DNA from 2 places in the Burkholderia sp. BC1 genome. Region 1 is predicted to be linked to the other one. Evidence: predicted binding sites of a transcription regulator. Region 1 holds the regulator's gene; the other holds the start of a gene.
The links. Region 1 encodes FliA, which starts transcription of late flagellar genes. Its sites were predicted from a motif close to CTAAAGTTTNNNNNNNNNNNGCCGNTA; they were not measured.
Positions count from the first base shown of each region.

Region 2: a site for FliA is predicted at 3,584-3,610, ahead of flgK (flagellar hook-associated protein FlgK). Genes of this name have one in related genera too.

Region 1 covers NZ_JBQYLP010000029.1:52,317-57,525, reverse strand. Annotated here, with positions in the region: gene flhA (flagellar biosynthesis protein FlhA) at 1-699, shown strand, start outside; gene flhF (flagellar biosynthesis protein FlhF) at 696-2,489, shown strand; gene ACSHSS_RS16340 (MinD/ParA family ATP-binding protein) at 2,482-3,303, shown strand; gene ACSHSS_RS16335 (RNA polymerase sigma factor FliA) at 3,326-4,060, shown strand; S-adenosyl-L-homocysteine riboswitch at 4,231-4,345, shown strand; gene ahcY (adenosylhomocysteinase) at 4,377-5,209, shown strand, end outside.
Region 2 covers NZ_JBQYLP010000001.1:74,315-79,523, forward strand. Annotated here, with positions in the region: gene flgL (flagellar hook-associated protein FlgL) at 295-1,530, opposite strand; gene flgK (flagellar hook-associated protein FlgK) at 1,548-3,527, opposite strand; gene ACSHSS_RS00390 (flagellar brake protein) at 3,709-4,464, opposite strand; gene flgJ (flagellar assembly peptidoglycan hydrolase FlgJ) at 4,679-5,209, opposite strand, start outside.

The DNA of each region.
Region 1 (5,209 bases):
GCCGTGTGGATCGACGTCGCGATGCGCGAGCAGGCGCAGGTGTACGGCTACACGGTCGTCGATGCGAGCACCGTGGTCGCGACGCATCTGAACCATCTGGTCGTCCAGCACGCGGCCGAGCTGCTCGGCCGGCAGGAAGTGCAGGCGCTCGTCGAGCGCACCGGCAAGGACGCGCCGTCGCTAGTCGAGGATCTGGTGCCGAAGACGGTCTCGCTGACGACGCTGCAGAAGGTGCTGCAGAACCTGCTCGACGAAGGCGTGCCGATCCGCGACATGCGCACGATCCTCGAGGCCGTGTCCGAGCATGCGGGCCGCGGCGACGCATACGAGATCACGGCCGCCGTGCGCCTCGCGCTCGGCCGCGCGATCACGCAGCAGTGGTATCCGGGCACGGGCGACATGCAGGTGATGGGTCTCGACGCGAATCTCGAGCGCGTGCTGTCGCAGGCGCTCGCGACCGGCGCGAATCCGGGCCTCGAGCCCGGGCTCGCGAACACGCTTCTGACCGGCACGCAACAAGCGATGCTGCGTCAACAGAATCTCGGGCTGCCGCCCGTGCTGCTCGTGCAGCACGCGTTGCGCGCGATGCTCGCGCGCTTCCTGCGCCGCAGCCTGCCGCAATTGAAAGTGCTGTCGTATGCCGAAGTGCCGGATACACGCACGATCAAGGTTGTTAACGTCATCGGGGGTTCCGCTTGAACATTCGCAAATTCACCGGCGCGACGAGCCGCGACGCGCTTCGTCTGGTGCGCGAGGCGCTGGGCGCCGACGCCGTCGTGCTGTCGAACCGCGCGCTCGATGACGGCAGCGTCGAAATCGTCGCACTCGCCGACGCCGAACTGGCCGCGGTCGCACCGCCGGCCGCCGCTGCCGTGCGAGCGCGCCTGCCCGAATCGGCGCTGCCCGCCGCCGTGCCCGCGGCCGCCGTGCCCGGTATCGTCGCGCGGCCCGCCGCGCCCGCCCGCGCGGTCGCGAATCCGTATGCGACGGACGAACACGGGCTGCCGGACGTGTTCTCGTCGGTGTTCGGCGCGAGCGCCGAGACGACGCAGGCGGCCGCCGGCCCTGCCGCGCCGGCCGCGGACGAGCCGGACGCGGTGCGCGCGAATGCCGCCGTGCCGGCGCCGGCACATGCGGCGCCGCCCGCCGCGTCGGGCGAGCCGGCCGCATGGCTCGTCGAGCACGCCAAACGCCTGACGCAGCAGCGCGATGCGCTGCGCGCCCGTACGCAAGCCGCGCCCGCCGCGTCGGCCGGCGCCGCACACGCGCCGCAGGACGCGGCGCCCGCGACGTCGCCCGACTGGATGCGCGACGTCGCACGCGAAGCGGAACGGCGCGCGCCGGCCGCCGCGCGCACGACCGACGCGGCTGCCGCAAAAGCGGCCGACCGCGCGCGGCTGTCCGCCGATACGGCGGCGGCCGTCGCCGACGCGGTGAAGTCCGGCGTCGAGCGCATCGTCAACGACACGGTGATGCACGAGCTCGGCGCGCTGCGCGGAATGATGGAAGCGCAGTTCGACAACCTGATGTGGCACGACCGCCAGCGCCGCAGCCCGGTGCACGGCGCATTGTCGAAGCATCTGTTCGCCGCCGGTTTTTCCGCGCAGCTCGTGCGGATGCTCGTCGATCATCTGCCGGCCGGCGACGGTGCGCAGACGTTCGACGCGGCGCTCGAATGGGCGCAGTCGGTGCTCGCCGCGAACCTGCCGGTGCTCGGCAGCGAGGACGCACTGATGGAGCGCGGCGGCGTGTTCGCGCTGATGGGGCCGACCGGCGTCGGCAAGACGACCACGACCGCCAAGCTCGCGGCACGCTGCGTGATGCGCTTCGGCGCGAGCAAGGTCGCGCTGCTGACGACCGACAGCTACCGGATCGGCGGCCACGAGCAGCTGCGCATCTTCGGCAAGATCCTCGGCGTGCCGGTCCACGCCGTGAAGGACGCCGGCGATCTGTCGCTCGCGCTGTCCGAGCTGCGCAACAAGCACATCGTACTGATCGACACGATCGGGATGAGCCAGCGCGACCGCGCGGTGTCCGACCAGATCGCGATGCTGCACGGCGCGAGCACGCCGGTGCAGCGGCTGCTGCTGCTCAACGCGACGAGCCACGGCGACACGCTCAACGAAGTCGTGCAGGCCTATCGCAGCGCCGGCGACCGCGCCGATCTCGCCGGGCCGGACCTGGCCGGGCCTGACCTGGCCGGGCCTGACCTCGCCGGCTGCATCCTGACGAAGCTCGACGAGGCGACGCATCTCGGCGGCGCGCTCGACACCGTGATCCGCTACAAGCTGCCCGTGCACTACGTGTCGACCGGCCAGAAGGTGCCGGAAAACCTGTACGTCGCGACTACGCGCTTCCTGCTGAAGAGCGCGTTCTGCGTGCCGCGCGACGGCTCGCCGTTCGTCCCGCAGGACGACGACATGCCGCTGCTGCTGTCCGCGCTGACCGCCCGTGCGGCCGCCGATCTGCACGAGGTGCGATTTGGATAAACGAACGATCGACCAGGCCGAAGGACTGCGGCGCCTGCTGGCCGGGCGCGGGTCGCGCATCGTCGCGGTGACGGGCGGGCCGACCGGCGTCGGCTGCACGTCGACCGTCGTGAACGTCGCCGCCGCGCTCGCGGCGCTCGGCAAGGACGTGCTCGTCGTCGACGAGCGCGCGGACGTGCATTCGGCCGCCGCGACGCTCGCCGGCGCATGGCTGCGAGACGGCGAGCGCACGCGCGTCGCGGCCGGTTTCTGGCTGTGCGCGAGCGCGCAGGCCGCGCGTGCCGGCTACGGCGATGCGCAGCTGAGCGCCTTCGTCGACGGCCCGGCCGACATCGTGCTGATCGACGCGCAGCTCGGCGCCGACGGCACGCTCTCGACGCTCGCGCGCGAAGCGCACGACGTGCTGATCGTCACGCGCGTGGCCGCGCACGCGATCACCGAAGCGTACGCGTGCATGAAGCGGCTGCATTTCGCGCACGCGACCGCGCAATTCCGCGTGCTCGTGAACCACGTCGGCAGCCATGCCGATGCGAAGACCGCGTTCGACAACCTCGCGGGCGTCGCGAGCCGCTACCTGACCGTGTCGATCGCCGATGCCGGTTGCGTGAGCGCCGATCCGCTCGTCGAGCACGCGCGTGCGCTGACGCGCTGTACGGTCGACGCGTTTCCGTCGTCGCCCGCCGCGCGCGACTACCGAAAGATCGCGGCCGACCTGCTGTACTGGCCGATGCGCCCGCGTGCGGGCACGGGTGCCGCGCGCGAGCTGCGCGGCGGGCAGCCGTCGTACCGGACGGGCGCGGCGCACGCCGCATGAGCGTCACCGGAAGGAGAGAGCCATGATGTACAACGCTCAGGGAAAGATCTCGCAGGCCGACGTGCTCGCGCAGTACGCGCCGCTCGTGCGCCGTCTCGGGCTGCAGCTCGTCGCGAAGATGCCGGCGAGCGTCGATCTCGACGACCTGATCCAGGCCGGCATGATCGGGCTGATGGATGCGGCCGGCCGCTACAAGGAAGACCAGGGCGCGCAGTTCGAGACGTACGCGACGCAGCGGATCCGCGGCGCGATGCTCGACGAGCTGCGCAGCAACGACTGGCTGCCGCGCAGCCTGCGCAAGACTTCGCGTGAAGTCGAACTCGCGGTGCACCAGGTCGAGCAGCGGCTCGGCCGCGCCGCGAGCGAGGCCGAGATCGCGCAGCACCTGAACATGCCGCTCGACGAATACCAGGCGATGCTGCAGGACCTGCACGGCAGCCAGCTCATCTACTACGAGGATTTCGACCGCGCGGCCGACGACGAGCCGTTCCTCGACCGCTATCGCGTCGATCACGCCGATCCGTTGTCGGCGCTGCTCGACGAGCATCTGCGCGGTGCGCTCGTCGAGGCGATCGAGCGGCTGCCCGAGCGCGAGAAGCTGCTGATGTCGCTCTACTACGAGCGCGGACTGAATCTGCGCGAGATCGGCGCCGTGCTCGAGGTCAGCGAATCGCGCGTGTGCCAGCTGCACAGCCAGGCGGTCGCGCGATTGCGCGCGCGGCTGCGCGAGCAGGCGTGGGTCGGCGCGGAAAGCTGAAGCGCCTGCGGGCGGCGGCGCGGCGCATCGCGCCGTTCGCGAGCATCGCGACACGGACCGCCGCGCGCATCTCGATAAAGGGGCGCGCTTCGCGCCGCGGGCCCGCGCCGACGACGATCGACGCGGCCGACACAAGAAATTTCCGTCGCGATTTGCTACAATCGCAGCCGTTTTCCGAGGAGCGTTGCGACGGACCTTCTGCGTCCGCCAGGCTCGGAAGGCTTCACCAGGCAGCCGTGCGGCGACATTCGCGCCGGCCCGCCTCCTGAACGGCGCTCACGTCATCAATTTCTAGAACTTTTTTAGAAAGGAGGGCGTGATGAGCGCCGTTATCGATTCGAAAGCTTCCCAGGATTACGTCGTCGCCGACATGGCACTTGCCGGCTGGGGCCGCAAGGAGCTGAACATTGCCGAGACCGAAATGCCGGGCCTCGTGCAGATCCGCGACGAATACAAGGCGCAGCAGCCGCTGAAGGGCGCGCGCATCGCCGGTTCGCTGCACATGACGATCCAGACCGGCGTGCTGATCGAGACGCTGAAGGCGCTCGGCGCCGACGTGCGCTGGGCTTCGTGCAACATCTTCTCGACGCAGGACCACGCGGCTGCCGCGATCGTCGAAGCCGGCACGCCGGTGTTCGCGTTCAAGGGCGAATCGCTCGACGAATACTGGGAGTTCTCGCACCGCATCTTCGAATGGCCGAACGGCGAATTCGCGAACATGATCCTCGACGACGGCGGCGATGCGACGCTGCTGCTGATCCTCGGCGCGAAGGCCGAGAAGGATCGCTCGGTGATCGCGAAGCCGACCAACGAGGAAGAAGTCGCGCTGTACAAGTCGATCGCGCGCCACCTCGACATCGACGCGAACTGGTACTCGAAGCGCCTCGCGCACATCAAGGGCGTGACCGAAGAAACGACGACCGGCGTGCACCGCCTGTACCAGATGGAAAAGGACGGCCGCCTGCCGTTCCCGGCGTTCAACGTGAACGACTCCGTCACGAAGTCGAAGTTCGACAACCTGTACGGCTGCCGCGAGTCGCTCGTCGACGGCATCAAGCGTGCGACCGACGTGATGATCGCGGGCAAGGTCGCGGTGGTCGCGGGCTACGGCGACGTGGGCAAGGGCTGCGCGCAGTCGCTGCGCGGCCT
Region 2 (5,209 bases), on a different contig from region 1:
GTTTACGGAGCGGAAATGGGGCTGGCAAGCGCGGCCCGCGCGCTCGACGGCGCGCGGCAGTACGAACCGACGGCTGCGCAATTTCGAACCTGTCCGCTTCCAGCGCGCGGCGTGCTGCCCTACAGTACGCGGACCGCTGCGATACCAGGGCGCAGCGGGTTGTGAGTGGCTCCCTCTCGCCGCCCGCGCGTTGCGCCGGGCGGCTTTTTTATGCGCACGCCGCTCGCGCCCGCGGCCCGCTGCCGCGTCGCGCGACGTGAGCGGGCGCTCACATCGGGCGACGCACGCGTTGCGTCACGGGTTGATGTACTGGAACAGCGACAGGTTCTGCAGCTGCGCGTACGCCTTCTGCGCGCCCGTCAGCGCGTTCTGCATCTGCAGGAACTGGCTGATCGTCGACACCATGTTGGTGCTCGTCAGATCGGCGAGGTTGCTGGTCACCTGCAGCGTATTCGTCTGGTTCACGGCCTGCATCGCCTGGATTTCCTGCTCGCGGCCGCCGACCGACGCCTGCACGGTGAGGATGTTCGTCATCGTGTTGTCGAGCTTCGTCGTGCCGGTCGTCATCGCGTTCGCGAGCTTCGCGGCCGCGACCGTGTCGCTGCCGATCGGCACCTTCAGCGCCGCGATCATCGTGTCGAGCGTCGCGAACACGTCGGTGCCAGCCTGCGGCGCCGGCGTGACCGAGAACGTGTCGTTCGGCGACGGCGTGCCCGACACCGGCACCGACAGGCCGTTGCCGAGCGCGATCGCCGTGCCGGCGGCATACGGTTGCGGCGCCGTGGTCGTCGGCGGCGCGACCGTCTCGTCGGTCACCGTGTAGGTCGGCGCGGCCGACGTGCCGCCGAACGTGATCGTGAACGTGTGCGCGTTCGTCGCGGCCGACGGATCGGTGATCGTCACCGCGCCGATCGTCGCCGTGCCCTGGTTCGCCGCGCCGGCGGCCGGCACCGGCTGGCTGCCGAGCATCGGCACCGACAGGAACACGCTCGCGCCGTCGTCGCCCTGCGCGATCGTGCGCGTGTCGGCGATCTGCACCTGGCGCGCGCCGCGGTCGCCGCTGTAGACCACGCCGCCGCCCGTGCCGTTCGCGAACGGCGCCGTCGTCGACTGGTAGCCCGCGAACAGGTAGTTGCCGGCGCCGTCGGTCGAGTTCGCGAGCGTCAGCAGCTGGTCGCGATAGCCCTGCAGCTGCGTCGCGAGCGCCGACCGGTCGCTGTCGGACAGCGCGCCGTCGCCGGCCCGGATCACGATCGAATGGATGCTGTTGAGCAGGTTGTTCACGCTCGTGAGCGCCTGATCCTCCTTCTGCAGCGACGACAGCGCGACGTTCTGGTTCGTCGCGTACTGCGACAGCGTCGCCGACGTCATCGACAGCTGCACGGCCTGCGCCGCGCCGAGCGGGTTGTCGGCGGCCGTCGACAGGCTCACGCCGCTCGAAATCTGCTGATACAGCTGCGCGAGCTGCGCCTGCTGGTCGCTCATCTGCGCGACGTTCAGCTGGTAGAACTGGGCTGTGGAAATCCGCATCGCTTCGATCCCCGGAATCAGTTGAACAGGCCGAGCACGGTCTGGAACAGCGTCGCCGCCGTCTGGATCACCTTCGCGTTCGCCTGGTAGAGCTGCTGGTACTGCATCAGGTTCGCCGCTTCCTCGTTCTGGTTCACGCCCGACACCGACTGCTGCGCGGACGTGATCTGGCCGACGAGCGCCGTCTGCGCGGCGCTCGACGACTTGAGCTGGCTCGCCGCGTTGCCGATGTCGTTCACGTAGCTGGCGTACGCACCGGTCAGCGTGACCGTGCCGTTGCCGAACGACTTCGCGGTGACGAGCTTCGAGAGCGCGAGCGCGTTGGTGCCGTCGTTCGTGCCGCCCGCGTACGGGCCGATCCGGAACGTATCGCCGTCGGCCGGCGCGCCGGACAGCGACACCGTCACGCCGCTCAGCGCGCCCGGTGCGGTGCCCGACATCGTCAGCGTCGCGCCGGCGGCCGGGTCGTACGGCACGGGCGTCGTCGAGCTCGTGATCGTCACGGTCTGCGGCGGCGTGCCGGCGATCGTCACCGTCGTGCCGGCCGGGAAGCCCGACAGCGACTTCGTCGCCGCGTCGTAGGTCAGCGTCGTGGCCGGCACCTGATAGCCGGCGCTCACCGGCCCCTGCGTGATGGTCGCGGTGCCCGCGTTGGTCGACGCGGCCGACGTGACGACCGGCGACGCGGCCGCGATCGCGGAACCGTTCGAGGTCGCGAGCTGGAAGCCGTCGAGCGCGCCGCGCGTCGGCAGCACGGTGAACTGGTCGCCGGCCTGCATCGTGCCCGACGACACCGAGAAGTCGAGCCCGCCGATCGAGCCGGGCATCGTGTTCGACGTGCCGACCACCGAACCCGTCGCGCGGTCGGTCAGCGTGTACTGCGTGCCGTCGAACGACAGCGTGTAGTCGCCGGTGGTCGGCTGCGACGCGTTCGAAAACGACACCGACAGCGTCGCGTCGCCCTGGTTGCGCGTGTCGGTATAGACGGTCGGCGCGCCGACCGCGAACAGGTTGCTGCCGACGTTGCCCGACAGATCGATGCCGAGCGCGTTCTGCGCGTTGACCTGCGCGGCGAAGCTGGCGGCGATCGCGCCGAGCTTCGCCTGCGCCGGATCGAGCGTCTGGCTGCGGAACGCGAGCAGGCCGCCGAGCGTGCCGCCGGACAGCGACGTGTCGGGCAGGTACTGGTTCGGGCCCGGCGGATTTGCGCCGGCGATGCCCTGCGACACGACGGTCAGCTCGCTCGGGTCGGACGGCGACGTGACGGTCGCGAGCTGATAGCTCTTGTCCGCGACGACGAGCGGCTGGCCGCCCGCGAGGAATACGCTGTAGCCGTCGCTGTTGCGCACGACCTGCACGCCCGCGAGGCTCGACAGGTTCGACACCGCGAGGTCGCGCTGGTCCATCAGCTGGTTCGGCGGCTGCCCCTGGCTGCTCGCGGCGGCGATCTGCTGGTTCAGCTGCGCGATCTGCGCGGTGTAGGTATTGATCTGCGATACGGTGCTCGTGAGCTGCGTGTTCACGCTCTGGCGCAGCGCGTCGTATTGCTGGCCGGCGGCCGTGATCTGGTCCGCGAGCGTCTGCGCGTTGCTTATCGCCGTCTGCCGCACCGTCGGGTCGGCCGCGTTGTTCGCGACGTTCTGCAGCCCCGTGAAGTAGTTCGTGATCGCGGTCGAAATGCCGGCCGTCGGGCTGCCGATGTAGTTGTTCAGCTGCGCGACGAGCGAATACCAGGTCGACAGCGCGCCGCTTTGCGTCTGCGCGGTGTTCAGCTGGTCGCTCAGGTACTGGCTGTACTGCCGCTGCACGGTGACGGTGTTCACGCCCTGCGGCAGGTAACCGCTGCTCGTGTACTGGCCGCTCGCTTCCGCGTAGACGGGCCGCTCCACCGAATAGCCGGGCGTCGCGGCGTTGCTGATGTTCTGACCGGTCGTCGTGAGGCCCCAGAGCGCGGCGTTGAGGCCGCTGACGCCGAGGTTCATGAGTGTGTTGGACATGCGCGATCCTGATGAGCCGGCCGCGCTGCGGCCGCCGGGTTGCGTGACTCCCGGTATAACGGCCGCGGATCGAAAAAATTGAGGGAAAAATGGCCGCCCGACGCGCATGTCGCGCATCGGGCGCCGGCGCTGCCCGAAGCGACGCCGGCGAGCCTGCCGCGCGCCGTCGCGGCGCGGCGCGTCACGCGCGAGCGAGCGAGCGGCGCTTCATCTCGAGCTGCGTGATCAGCCGCTGCAGCGTGTTTTCGGCGCTGCCCGGCAGCGACAGGAAGCGAAAGCCGAGCTGATAGCGGCGCGCGCCGTTCGGCAGCTGCGTCGCGCGCTGCGACACGAGCTGCAGGTCGAGCGACAGCTTGCCGTGCCCGGTCAGCTCGAGCTCGACGTCCGGCAGCACCGTGCCGAGCGCGAGCGCCTCGACGCGTTCGTCGGCCGTGCGCAGCCCGACGCCGCCGAGCGACAGGTTGTGCACCTCGAACTGGAAGCGCTCGCCGTCCGGCAGCGCGCCGCGGCACAGGAACGGATCGACGACCGGCGCGTCGACGCGGAAATACTCGCGGCGCTGGATGCAGACGAGCACGTCGGGGAAATCGGCGACGAACGCCGGCAGCCCCTCGTAGCGCGTCTCGCGCGGCGTGCCGGTCGTGAATTCGACGCGCACGCCTTCGGGCGCGGCCGAGAACGCGCAGTGCGCCGCGCCGAGAATGCTCGCGTTCTGTTCGGACAGTGCGCCCCAGTCGAACGTGAACGTGCGTGCGCCGACATCGACTTCCAGCAGGCGCGTGACGAGCTGGCCGCCCGGATACTCGACGGTCAGGAAATCGCCGCGGTTCACGAGATTGCGCAACTGGACGCCGATTTCCAGCGGATTGCGGCGGGCGTAGTCGGGGCCGGAGTGGCCCGAGTCCAGGCTCGGGTCCGTCGACGTTTCGATATTCATGGCTAGCCGGTCTTTCTTGTCATGGGCGCACGCATAACCGGTGCGCGATAAAACCGGGCCAGAATACGGGGCCCGGACGCAGGTCTCTCACACTTAGCGGCAGTGCTGACCGAAAGTTTAGATCGATTTGCCGAATTTTTTTGCGCAAACGTTGAAACCGCGCGCGGCGGGGTGCCGGGCGCGGTCCGTCGGGGGCCAAAGCGTCAGCGATTCGTCAGCCGATCTGCTGCATGATCGAGATCAGCTTTTTCGCGTAGTTCGGGTCCGTCGCATAGCCGGCCTTCTGCATCCCCTGCGCAAAACCCTCGACGCTGCGGCTCGCGCTCAGCACGCCCGCATAGCGCGGATTGTTCTTCAGCAGGTTCGCGTAGTCGGTCATCGCATGCTCGTACGAATCGTACGCGCGGAACTTCGCGACGACGCGCCGCGGCGTGCCGTTCACGTATTCGGTCGTCAGCGCCGATACCGTGCGGCCGGTCCAGCCGCGTGTCGCCTTGATGCCGAATACGTTGTAGCTGGTCGAGCCGTCGGCCGCGCGGATCTCGCGCTTGCCCCAGCCCGATTCGAGCGCCGCCTGGCCGACGATGAAGCGCGCCGGAATGCCGGTCGCCGCGCTCGCCGCCTGTGCGGGGCCGGCGAGCCGGTCGACGAACGCGTCCGCGTCCGGCGCACCGGTCGCGCCCTTCACCGGCGGCGTCAGCGCGCTGCCGGCCGAATAGCCGCGCGCGCGCGACAGGCCGCCGTT